DNA from 4 places in the Nostoc sp. 'Peltigera membranacea cyanobiont' 213 genome. Region 4 is predicted to be linked to each of the others. Evidence: riboswitches for the same ligand, from Rfam matches in the RefSeq annotation. Region 4 holds a riboswitch; each other region holds the start of a gene.
The links. Region 4 has a riboswitch for cobalamin ahead of CDG77_RS11125 (energy-coupling factor ABC transporter permease). Riboswitches for the same ligand answer to the same signal wherever they lie in the genome.

Region 1: another riboswitch for cobalamin. It lies ahead of cobG (precorrin-3B synthase); the one in region 4 lies ahead of CDG77_RS11125 (energy-coupling factor ABC transporter permease).
Region 2: another riboswitch for cobalamin. It lies ahead of CDG77_RS24130 (N-acetylmuramoyl-L-alanine amidase); the one in region 4 lies ahead of CDG77_RS11125 (energy-coupling factor ABC transporter permease).
Region 3: another riboswitch for cobalamin. It lies ahead of CDG77_RS04975 (DUF1636 family protein); the one in region 4 lies ahead of CDG77_RS11125 (energy-coupling factor ABC transporter permease).

Annotation. Positions count from the first base shown of each region.
Region 1 is NZ_NOLI01000033.1:2,574-5,649, reverse strand. It holds gene CDG77_RS11855 (precorrin-8X methylmutase) at 1-2, opposite strand, end outside; gene cobG (precorrin-3B synthase) at 62-1,585, opposite strand; adenosylcobalamin-variant (AdoCbl-variant) riboswitch at 1,587-1,677, opposite strand; gene CDG77_RS11845 (thiol-disulfide oxidoreductase DCC family protein) at 2,063-2,476, shown strand; gene CDG77_RS38500 (hypothetical protein) at 2,583-2,705, shown strand; gene CDG77_RS11840 (LysR family transcriptional regulator) at 2,706-3,076, opposite strand, start outside.
Region 2 is NZ_NOLI01000106.1:17,094-20,169, reverse strand. It holds gene CDG77_RS24130 (N-acetylmuramoyl-L-alanine amidase) at 1-1,405, opposite strand, end outside; cobalamin riboswitch at 1,889-2,041, opposite strand; gene CDG77_RS24125 (hypothetical protein) at 2,187-2,426, opposite strand; gene CDG77_RS24120 (chlorophyll a/b-binding protein) at 2,489-2,701, opposite strand; gene CDG77_RS24115 (MFS transporter) at 2,953-3,076, opposite strand, start outside.
Region 3 is NZ_NOLI01000010.1:49,044-52,119, reverse strand. It holds gene CDG77_RS04980 (cobalt-precorrin-6A reductase) at 36-779, opposite strand; gene CDG77_RS04975 (DUF1636 family protein) at 779-1,198, opposite strand; cobalamin riboswitch at 1,221-1,384, opposite strand; tRNA gene CDG77_RS04970 (tRNA-Val) at 1,553-1,626, shown strand; gene CDG77_RS04965 (NAD(P)H-quinone oxidoreductase subunit N) at 1,999-3,076, shown strand, end outside.
Region 4 is NZ_NOLI01000029.1:43,734-46,809, forward strand. It holds gene cbiQ (cobalt ECF transporter T component CbiQ) at 1-87, opposite strand, end outside; gene CDG77_RS11115 (PDGLE domain-containing protein) at 131-505, opposite strand; gene cbiM (cobalt transporter CbiM) at 536-1,288, opposite strand; cobalamin riboswitch at 1,447-1,600, shown strand; gene CDG77_RS11125 (energy-coupling factor ABC transporter permease) at 1,627-2,403, shown strand; gene CDG77_RS11130 (energy-coupling factor ABC transporter substrate-binding protein) at 2,390-2,689, shown strand; gene cbiQ (cobalt ECF transporter T component CbiQ) at 2,686-3,076, shown strand, end outside.

The sequences.
Region 1 (3,076 bases), on a different contig from region 4:
ATTCGATTTGGGATTTTAGATTTTGGATTGACTTGAGAAGGGAACCTAAGTGTTTATTGAATCAGAGTTGTAATTGAGCGATCGCACATCGATTGCTAAATTCCCCAAAAGATTCATTGGGATTTAAGCGTTGAATTTTATATACATATAGCATCCGCTCTATTAATGCAGGTAGTTCGGTAAAAGTCACATATTGATATATTTCCCGTCCAAATTTCTGCTTGCTATCACCAACATAAACGTGATAGCCTTCTACAATTCCACCGTCAGCCTCAAAGTTGACACCGAGCAGAGTAATATCACTCTTGCTATGCTGGGCGCAGGATTTTTCGCAGCCACTGAAGTGGATATTAACTGGGCAATCCAGAGTAAGGCGAGTTTCCAGATATTCAGCTAATGCCAACGCATGACTTTTAGTGTCTGTGGCAGAAGAAGCACAACCCTTGTTTCCCGAACAGGCAACTAATGCACTCTTAATGTTAGTTGCAGAGAAATCTAATCCTAAAAAAGCGATTTCACTTTGGACATCATCAACCCATTGCTGAGGAATGTCTGCAATCAGCAAATTTTGCCAGGGAGTTAACCGAAGAGTGCCGCTACCATATTTTGCTGCTAAATTTGCTAAACCCTTCATCTGTGTACTTTCCAATCGTCCCAGAGGTAATACGATACCAATATAAAATAAGCCTCGCTGACGTTGGGGATGGATACCAATATGCTGATACTTGCCCTCTCCTGGCAAAATAGTAGAGAATTCCTTTAGGGGTTGGGGGGTTAGGTATTTTCCCGTTTCACCGTCCAAAAGCGGGAAAGGTAAACGTTGCTGAACTTCTTGGAGATAATTTTCACAACCCAAAGTGTTCAATAACTCTAAGAGACGTAGCCGCCGCTTATTTGTAGTATTAGTATGAGCTAGATAGACCTCTGTCAAAGCTGCCAAGACAGGTAAACATTGCTTTGGTGTTAACAAAATCCCCATATCGCTAGGCGGTTGGCCCTTTGCGCCGACACTGAGATAAAGGCGGAAGTAAACATCAGCATTGACTAAGACAGCAGCAAATAGGATATCATTCAAGCGATCGCACACGTGAATTATTCCACCGCCATCAAAGCAAACGCTAAATTTTGCCGATAGTCCTGAAAGCGCCGGATGTGCGGCAATATAATTATCCCAATCTTCGACAAAAGGGCGAGTGTCGATTAATTCTTGCGGATCGATACCAGCAGTTGGGCTGGTCATAATATTACGGATATGGTCTACAACAGAATTGTGAGAACCCAATCCCATAAGCTGTAAATGCTTCAAAACCTCAGCATTTATCCCCGTGCGGATCTCGCGGACTTGTAGGTTAGCTCGATTAGTCACATCCACATAGCCGCCACCATACTGCTCTGCTATGTCTGCGATCGCATGGCACTGCTGAGTGCTAATAATTCCACCTGGTATTCTAATGCGAGATAATATCCCATCGGCGGCGGGTGTAGTATAAAACAAGCCAGGACAAGTGGCAAATCCAGAAAGCAAATTTAGAACTCCTTCCCCGTGCGACGCAGGGAGTAGACGGTGATTGTGTCTTGATGACATCTTGAAAGTTGGCATTCTGACTTGGGCTATCCCATTACAGCTGCGGCACAGTCCCGGAATTTCACCGGAGTTTCCCAACTCCAAGCTTTAATAATTTAGCACGAGAAGGTAGTTAGAAAATTTAACACTTCCGAATTAGGACTAGTATTTGATTTTTGAAATATGTGTAGTGGCGCGGCAAGGGTAAAATGTTGCAATAGATTTTAGAGAAAATTGAGATAAATCAATATTTTCTGCTTTACAACTTTATGCCACGTAGGGTGCGTTAGCATAGCGTAACGCACCATCAGCTTGGGATGGTGCGTTACGACGTTCCGTCTAACGCACCCTACAGATACTTTCAAAAATCTTAAGTATATGAAGTGAATCGTATTACTTTAGTGAGGCAAGAGCGATCGCTACGGTTTTCTAAGCTAGAATACCAAAGTTGTGTTTAGACAGATCCGACAAGTCAATTGCCAAAAAGCTGTTATTTCCATGAACTACTACGTAATCTACGACGGAAATTGTAATCTCTGCGTTACTTTAGTGCAATTGCTAGAAACCTTAGACAAGGGAAAGTTATTTCGCTACGCTCCCATGCAAGATGAACAGACACTTTTACAGTGGGGAATTACAGCCCAAGATTGCGAACAGGGAGTAATTTTAATTGATGGCAATGAACCTCAAAGACGTTGGCAAGGCAGTAACGCCGCAGAAGAAATTGGGCGGTTATTGCCAGTAGGAAGTATATTTGTAGATGCTTATCGAGCCTTACCGGGGATGAAATGGGCAGGCGATCGCTTTTACGAACAAATCCGCGATAATCGTTACACCATATTTGGTAAGCGTTCTAGTACTTATGAATCGGCATACTGTGCTGATGGAAACTGCAAGGAATCCAAGCGTTAGGGATTTCCAAGTAAAAAAATATTCCGTCGCAGAGGGACAAGGGGGACAAGGAAGACAAGGGAGACAAGGGAGACAAGGAAGAAAGAAGTCTAGTTGAGTAGACAAATTGAATAATTTATTTTTTGGAGTTCCCTTAATTATTAAACACGATCGCAATGCTTCTATAAAACAGTTGCTTGCAACTCAAATCGCGCCTAAGCGTTTGGCGATCGCCTTTTTAACTGATTAATTAACCACAGACACTTCTGACAATTTGTAGAAACTCCCGTAAAACAGGTGTCATATCCTCTTGTCGCCACACTACAGCCGTTTCTACTAATGGTGTTTTTTCTTCTAAAGTGCGATAAACTACACCAGCCCTTTGAAGATTTTGCAAAGAAGACGGTACGATCGCAATCCCCATTCCTGCTGACACTAGCCCGATAATTGTCTGCATTTGGATTGCTTCTTGAGTCACTTTTGGGCTAAAATTCCCTTGCTGACAAAGACTCAGGATTTGATCGTAAAGTCCGGGGCCCAAATAGCGGGGGAACATAATAAAATTTTCGTTCAAGAGCGATCGCACTGAAATATTTTCTTGTCTAGCTAACAAATGAGTTT
Region 2 (3,076 bases), on a different contig from region 4:
TTTTACCAATCCTCAAGATGATATCCTTTTCTTGCAGTCCATGAAGACCAATAGCACCTGCATCTTTTCCCCCATGTCCAGGGTCGATAATTATGACTATTCGTCCTTTGGGAGGACGAGGTATAGGTTGTGAGGTTTCGGATGCAGTCGTTGGTGGAGACTCAGGGTCTGGGAATGCTGTTGGTAAAGGAGGAAAAACAATTGGGGGTTTTGTTATAGAAGCAGAGGGTGGTAAAACTAAGCGATCGCGCTGAAATTCTAATGCTAATATTTGAGAACTAATTTGGTTGAGTTGCTTAATTTGTACCCTAGACACAGGTTGAATATAAATTACTACGGTTTCTCTTTCTTGCTGTTGTAGACGTACTCTCAACACGGGACTATTTGCATTCAAAGTCGGCCCGGTAATATTGCTTGCGAGTTTAGCATTAGGGATAGCGATTCGGTAAAGAGCTGTTTGTCTATCCCAGTTACTAGTGACATTTGATAAACTGCGATCGCTTCTAATTAGCAATTGTGTACCATTGCTTCCCAGTTCTACAGACTCAATTGTGGAAGGGGGAGTAGGTACTTGGGTAACTGGGTTAGGTTGATTATTGCTTTGTTGTAACTTGACTACTCCACTACTAGGTAACAGTACTATACCGTCGCTACCACTAACCGTTGCCTGCCAATCAGGACTATTTTTGTCTATCCGTAAGGTTATGCGGACAGTGGGAATTGTACTTTGTAGTTGAGTAAATTGGATGCTATTGACATCGTATCGGTTGATAAACTGCTGCTGTTGCAGATTAGGCGATAGAGTTGCACCTTTAATATTAATGTCTATAACGCTACGATTATCGCTGCGATTTACCTTAATTTCTGAATTATTACTGCCATTAGTACGGATAAAAAATCCATCTCCTGTGACTTGTAAATTTTCAATAATAGTTGTCCTCGATGTAGTTTGTGCAACTTGTTTTCCATCAGCTACCACACTGTAAATTCCACTTGGGGATGATGTCGTCTCTACGCGTTCTGGCGATGGTAACTGTACAACCCATTGATTGCCGATTTTTGATGTAAATTTTACAAGTTGTGGATCGAGAGTGTAACCTGGATTCAGTTCTACAACGATGCGAGTCTTTTGAGCATCAAATTGTCCGAAGCGGATAGCACGAATTGCACCACCTACGGACTGAGTAAAACCAGGTTTTCCTAAACTAGTTCCAGGTAAATCAATTACCAAACGAGTGGGGTTAAAAATTAACTGTGCCTGTGGTTGTACAGCATCATCAGTCGTAAATTCCAGTTGCTTGGAGACACCATCAAATCGCCAAGATTCTAGTTTTGCAGCAAGTGCGGGAGACGTGAGTATAGCAATATTTAATATTGTACTGGGTAGCAGCCAGTGTATTTTCACAGAGTACTCTCCTGTTTCGATTTTATGACATAAAACAATTTGTATTTGTTTCTACTCACACCAGTACTAACCCAGCATAAATATTTTGATGCTAAGTGTTCGTTTAGTTGGGTATTTAAATGCAGCAAAGCCGCGTTAAATATTACCCACCGAATCTAATTTTGTTCGCTCAAAAATTTACAAAATTTAGTTTTTTCAACGTACAACTATCAGAAAATATAGCTAAAAAACTTGAAGACTTAATCGGGTTAATTACAGTTTAATTAACCTAATTAAATAAATTTCATCCAAATGTTAGCCATGCCAAGTTTTCATAAAGCATAGTTGATAGCTGTATGTTTGTGCTTTTGATATCGTGATAATTGTTGTTTAGTAAAATCCACTACCTATGGATTTTTACTAACGCAGATAGAAAAATGATGGATGGTATAATCTGAACTCTGACCGGAGAAAATTTTGTCACATCTGTACCTCGCAGATTTTTTAGGCATGTTAACATCGGCGGGTATTCTGACTTTGAGACTTGTTTTGAACACAATCTCATTACAGCTGCGGGACAGCGCCGGATTCACACCGAACTTTCCCCCTTGCGCCTGATGGCTGCTCACCATCAGAACCGACTAATCGACCCATTATATAGCATAATAAGGAAAATAATACAAGATCAAGTTTTAGTTAACAGTCACTCTTATTTGAAGATTTCATGACATTAAAGAAGTCTTGGTTGTCATAACCAAGACTTCAAGTGAATTTATTCAATTGAACACGCTTACACAACTGCTTATCCCAAGTTGCTGAAGAAAATTGCCCAAAGAGTTCCTGTTACTCCTACAGCAATTAAAAAGTTAGTGAAAAACTTGCCCAATTCAATTTCTTGTCCCAGTGCTTTGTCGTCTTGACCTGCGGTAAAAAACAATGACCAAGCTTGGTTGAGATTGATTTTTTCAAAATTGGTGAAATCAGGTCGAAAAACAACGGGGCCAATTAAATCCTTTTTAGGGAAATCAAAATCAGTTCTCATAAATTTCCTTGCTTAATGTTCTATGCGTTAATTGAATGAAATTTTTGAATAGTTAAAATTATCTACAGGCTTGTCAGCCATCCAATCAGTCCGTGTCCAGTGATTACTTCTACAGCGATGAGTGAGACGAAGCCAATCATTGCCAAACGACCATTTAGTTTTTCAGCATACTCAGTAAAGCCAACTCTTGGAGTTTGGTCTACATAAACTTTTGGTTCGATTGCAAAGTTGTTGAGTTGACCAAGTTCGTTCATGGTAAAACCTTTGCTTGTCATGTCTTTTTTCCTTTACTTGCTTATGTAACCAAATATAACAATATGTAAATATTTTTTGCAAGCACTTGACACGAATAAAAATTACGGTTATTCGTACTAAAGAAATCGAAGATACCGTAACCTTCGCGTAGCGTCTCTTGTGGGAGAATCGCCTCTGACAATTTAAAGAACATGATTAGTAGGACTTTGGTCAGGGTTTTTAACCAATCCGATGTAGCGAGAGGGCTGTATACCTTGGGAATGTGTTGCTTCTATGCCCGCAAGTTAGTTATTAGTAATACGCTCAATAAACTCAAGGCTGCACTAATGATAAACATAAACGTATATCCGGTAGAACTAGCGATCGCACCACTCAGAACTGAAGCAGCAATTCCG
Region 3 (3,076 bases), on a different contig from region 4:
AGAAAATTCCCCATCGAAGCTTTTGCCTGATTGGACTAATCGTGTAACTTGTCAAATAGCCATGCCAAAACACCATCAACATCAGCAACCTGCTCTCCTGGCGGTATGGCTGGACGGTTTATCATAACGACCTTCACACCCAGTTCTCGCGCTGCAACAATTTTGGGCTTTGTGGCATCGCCGCCGCTATTTTTGCTCGCGATGGTATCAATATTATTATCAATCAGGATTTGCCTTTCATTATTGAGGGTAAAGGGCCCGCGATCGCACAATATCCTTCCTGCGGGTACTAAAGCATCATCAGTGGGAGGGTCAATCATCCGCATCAGAAACCAAATTTTCTCTAGGTGAGCAAAGGCGGCTAGTTCTTGCCTCCCAACTGTCAAAAATACTCGCTGTGCCTGGTTTTGCAGAGATGTGGCGGCGGCTTCAACGCTGTCAACTTCAATCCAGCGATCGCCACTTTCTTTTTCCCAAGGCGGGCGAATTAACATTAGATGGGGTACTCCAACTTCAGTTGCAGCATCTGCCGCATTGAAGGAAATCTGACTTGCAAAAGGATGGGTTGCATCAATTAATAAGTCGATTTGCATTTGACGCAAATAGCTAGCCAATCCCACCACACCACCAAAGCCTCCAACCCGGAAATCGCCCAACGGAATTGATGGTTCACGGGTACGACCAGCTAGAGACGTGATTGCTTCTAAGCCTTTAATAGTCGCCACTTTAGCAGCTAGTTCTGCGGCATCTCCCGTCCCACCCAGAATCAAAACGCGCATCATTGAGATAAAGGTGGAATCTTTGCCAAAATGCCCTTTTTCAGCGCTTCTGGGCGTTCTGACCAAGGTAGTAAACCATCTGCTTTGCCATAGTATTGACTAGCGCATTCTAGTACCGCAGATGCACTACCATCAACGGCTAAATCGCCAAACAAATATGTTAATTTACCTTTGGCAGCAAAGGCAACTACACAAGAACGATTGCAAGCACTCATGCATTCAACTTCTTGAATTGGGAATTCATCTCGTAAGTTCCAATCTTGTGCAAGCTGCTGAAGTTGGTTTAGAAGTTTTTGACCGCCACTTTCACCTAAGCGTTTTCCCTCTTGCCAAACGCTAGCACAAGTTTTGCAAACAAATAAAGTATGGTCAGCAACACCCAAGGGATTCGTTGGGGAAATATTTACAGTAGTAGTCATCTGTACCTCGCAGAGATGTGGAACTGTTAAATCTATTTCGGTGGGCATCCTGACTCACTGAATTTGGAATTTTAGATTACATCTCAAATTGGTTCACAGTTGCTCCCAAGCGCCGGATTTGCACCGAACTTTCCCCGTTACCTCTGGTAGCTGCTCCCCACCAGAACCGAATGACCTTATCGATCATACACTAGGGTCATCTGAGAAAATTTTAATCAATTGCGATCGACTCGGTTTTTGCTACAGATGAGAAATGACTCCTGAACTCTGTTTGATAATAAACTTCGCCTGATTTGGGTCTTTTTCTTGCTCGATTCAAGAAGTATATGCTAATATTGATAATCGTGTGGTTAAGGACGTATAGCTCAGTTGGTTAGAGCGCTACGTTGACATCGTAGAGGTCACTGGTTCGAATCCAGTTACGTCCATTCTAAATTTGTACAGTGACTAATTATTTGTCGTAGGTGACAAATAAGTGTCGTTATGACTAATTATCTGTCTTTGTGACAAGTTAATGTTATTTAAGCGCATTATAAAAAGTTGAGTCCATTTGTTGCCTGCCACCAAAAGACTTTAGATGACTTTTTAGAAAAATTCTGGATATATTACCGAAAATTATTAGCTTACCGAGATTCCCCTAGTCCAGATAAAGCCTAAGAGCTTCTAGCGCCGCTTCTCGATCGAATTTTGCTAATGTTAAATATTAAGCTCTTGTTCAAAGAGGTAGTCCGGGAATTAGAAAACTTGCTAGAGTGAACAGAGTTAGCCTTAATGTCTAATCGCCAAAACCTATACATATCATGGATTTTGCTAATATTGCATCCCAGTTGAACGCTGGAACGATTTTACCAGAGGGGATTGTTATTCTCACCCTCTTGGGGGTTTTGATTGTTGATTTGATTTTGGGGCGTACATCCGCACGCTGGATTGGATATCTAGCGATCGCAGGTTTATTTGCTTCCATTGTCGCCCTATATTTTCAATGGGACAATCCTAATCCCATCTCTTTTACCGGTGGCTTTAATGGTGATGACCTGAGTATCGTCTTTCGCGGCATCATTGCCTTGTCTGCGGCTATTACCATACTGATGTCAATTCGCTACGTCGAGCAGAGCGGCACCCCATTAGCAGAGTTCATCGCTATTTTGCTGAGTGCTACTCTTGGAGGGATGTTTTTATCCGGGGCTAGTGAGTTGGTGATGATTTTCATCTCCCTAGAAACCCTGAGTATTTCCTCTTACTTGTTGACAGGTTATACCAAGCGTGACCCACGCTCCAATGAAGCGGCGCTGAAATACTTGTTAATTGGAGCTTCCAGTACAGCAATATTCTTGTACGGTGTATCACTGCTGTATGGGCTATCTGGAGGACAAACTGAACTAAGTGCGATCGCAAATGGCATTGCCACAGCAAAAGTGGGACAATCTTTAGGTTTAGTGATTGCCTTAGTTTTTGCGATCGCAGGTATTGGCTTTAAAATCTCTGCCGCACCTTTCCACCAGTGGACACCAGATGTTTACGAAGGCGCTCCCACCCCAGTCATCGCCTTTTTATCTGTCGGTTCCAAAGCAGCTGGGTTTGCCCTAGCCATCCGCTTACTGACAACAGCCTTCCCCCTTGTTGCTGATGAGTGGAGGTTTGTCTTCACTGCTCTAGCCGTTCTGAGCATGATTTTGGGTAACGTAGTCGCCCTAGCTCAAACCAGCATGAAACGAATGCTAGCTTATTCATCCATTGCCCAAGCTGGGTTTGTGATGATTGGCTTGATTGCTGGGACACAAGCAGGGTATGCCAGTATGATATTTTACCTACTGGTTTACTTGTTCATGAACCTGTGTGGCTTTACCTGCATCATCCTGTTCTCACTGCGGACAGGAA
Region 4 (3,076 bases):
TATCCGGGTACGGGGAGCGAGTTTGTGCCAGAGAGTCGCTTGTTTGCTATCGACATCTAATACAAATACTCCAACGTGCAGCAGCATGATGTTAAGTTCCTATCTGTATTTGATTCCTAATTACGAATTGTTAATCTGGCGCATCTGAGTCGGAATCAGCGTCATACTGTGTAGAAGGTAAACTAGAACCACGAATAACTAGTTTGCCAATACCCCAAGCTAAACCGAAAGTTGCTAATGTTCCAATTAATCCAGCTAATGGAGTAGCGATCGCTTCTGGTACTCCTCTGAGGGCATACTCATCAAAAATTCCATAAAAGGGTAATTTCTGAGCGGGTTTCTCTCCAAGTTCTTTGCTGTCAAACTTTAGGTCTTGGGAAACTCTATCTAGCCCATCTGGGTTTTTACTTGCTAGTGGCGAAAGGAAAATTGCAATCAATAAGGCAATACCTAAGCCAGCGATAACAAAAGCCCGGTTGCGCGATCGCGAGAGATTGCTACTCATAAGTATTAAATCCTGATTTAGTCACACCTTTTAATAACGAGAGACTGGACGAGACATAGGTGATTTTGTCTGACGGGGTGGATCGTAAAATAAATCAGGTCGAGTCCGCCAAATAAAACTAAGTGCTACTACGGTAATCAGCGCCTCGCCAATGCCAATTACGACATGCCAAGAAGCCATTGCTGTTAAACCTACCGCCAGAGGAACCGTTCCAGACACAGCTAGTTCTAAGGCACACATAACTGAAGCTACCACTACGCTTGTCCAAGCAGCGATCGCCGCACCAATTGTCATACCTCGTAAGGTATCGCGCCCAGTAGCAAATCTTATTGTGCGATAGAGATAGTAACCACCAAAGGTACCGATTAATCCCATGTTAAAGATGTTCGCCCCTAAAACTGTTAGTCCACCATCTTGAAATAGAACAGCTTGCACGATAAACACTGCAACCATAACTAGCGATCCAGCCCAAGGCCCTAATAAAGCTCCAGCTAGTGTTCCGCCCAAAAGGTGTCCAGAAGTGCCTCCTGGAATCGGGAAATTGATCATTTGCGCTGCAAAGATAAATGCTGCACAAACTCCCATTAAAGGTACTGCTCGTTCTTGGTATTCTGCTTGCGATCGCTTAATAGCTAGTGTAATTAAAGCAAGAGCAATTATCCAGGTGACAAGGATAACGGGTAAGTTCAAGAAGCCATCTGGAATGTGCATAGCTAAATGCGGCTGTATTACCCAGTACAGCCAGCCGAAGGACGAAGCACCCATAAATGGTATTGTTTCCATGTTTAAGAAGTGTCCTTTGCAGCCAGATTGATTTAAGCGTCCAGTTGTCTAGTAGACCACGTATTCTCTAGAAACTTCAATCCACTAGGGGGGCATATTAAATACAATTTAGATCGATCGTATTATTGTGTTCGCGGTTTTGATGCTTGAGTAATGGTGATATAGTTACTCCAATCGGTTCTGATGGGGAGCATAACGCCACGCTGCGCTATCGGACGCAAGGGGGAAAGTCCGGTGTGAATCCGGCGCTGTCCCGCAACTGTGAGCCAAAATTAGGTGAGTCAGGATGCCCGCCGATGGGAACCAATTCGTTTACATAAATCTGCGAGGTACAGGTTATGAAAAGAAAAAAACAGGCGTTAGTTAGTCTAACCCTGATGGGAGTTATCAGTTTTTACTTGGTAGTTGGTTTACCCCAACCCGCTTATGCCATGCACATTATGGAAGGTTTTTTACCAGTGCAGTGGGCAATTTTTTGGTGGGTTGTGGCATTACCATTTTTTTTATTAGGATTGCGTAGTCTGACACGCATTACCCAAGCTAACCCGGAACTAAAACTACTACTGGGCTTGGCTGGTGCTTTCACTTTCGTGTTGTCAGCGTTGAAAATCCCTTCCGTCACAGGTAGCTGTTCTCATCCGACAGGGACAGGGTTAGGTGCGGTGCTGTTTGGTCCCCTCACCATGACAGTTTTAGGTAGCTTGGTATTGTTATTTCAAGCTTTGTTACTGGCACATGGCGGCTTGACGACGCTGGGGGCAAATGCTTTTTCGATGGCGATCGCAGGGCCCTTTGCAGCTTACTGGATATATAATCTGACAATGAAGTTGGGTGGTAAACAAAGAATCGCCATATTTCTCGCAGCTGCGATCGCAGATTTACTCACTTACGTTATCACTTCTATTCAACTCGCCCTAGCTTTTCCTGCCCCCGTTGGTGGATTTATTGCTTCATTTATCAAGTTCGCCGGAATTTTTGCTATAACTCAAGTTCCCTTAGCAATTAGTGAAGGATTACTAACTGTGTTGGTATGGAACTGGCTGCAATCTTATAATCCTCAAGAATTGGAACTGTTGCAATTAATCAAGCGAGGAAATGGTAATGAGTCAATCTAAAAAAGGGTTGAGTAACTGGCTGTTGGTAGTAGCTGTCTTAGCTTTAGCAGTTGCACCATTAATATTTGTACGTGGTGGGGAATTTGCCGGTTCTGATGACAAAGCTGAAAAAGCAATTACTGAAATCCAGCCTGGATATAAACCCTGGTTTAAATCATTTTTTGAACCAGCTAGTGGAGAAATAGAAAGCTTATTATTTGCTTCGCAAGCAGCTTTAGGTGCGGGAGTAGTCGGTTATGCAATTGGGTTGTATAAAGGACGTTCCCAACAAAAACGTGAAGAATGAGCCTGCAACTAGACACTTTAGCTTACACTAATCGACTGCGAAGATTACCACCAGAACATAAAATAATTTTTGCATTTACTACTCTTGCAATTTCCCTTGTTACCCATCCGCTAGTACAAATTTTGATAGCGCTTTGGCTGGGTGTTTGGACAGTTATTTATGCAAAAATTCCAGCTGGTGTTTATTTTCGGTTGTTAATGTTCACCATAGTTTTTTGTTTGACGAGTTTACCAGCCTTGATGGTGAATGGAGTTGCAATTACTGATTTGTCCAAGGTGCAATTAGACTCGTGGTATGGATTAACTCTCGGACACTTCTATATTTATATCAGTCATAGTGGCAGTATCCAAGCATGGGGAATTTTAACCAGAGCATTAGCTTCTGTTT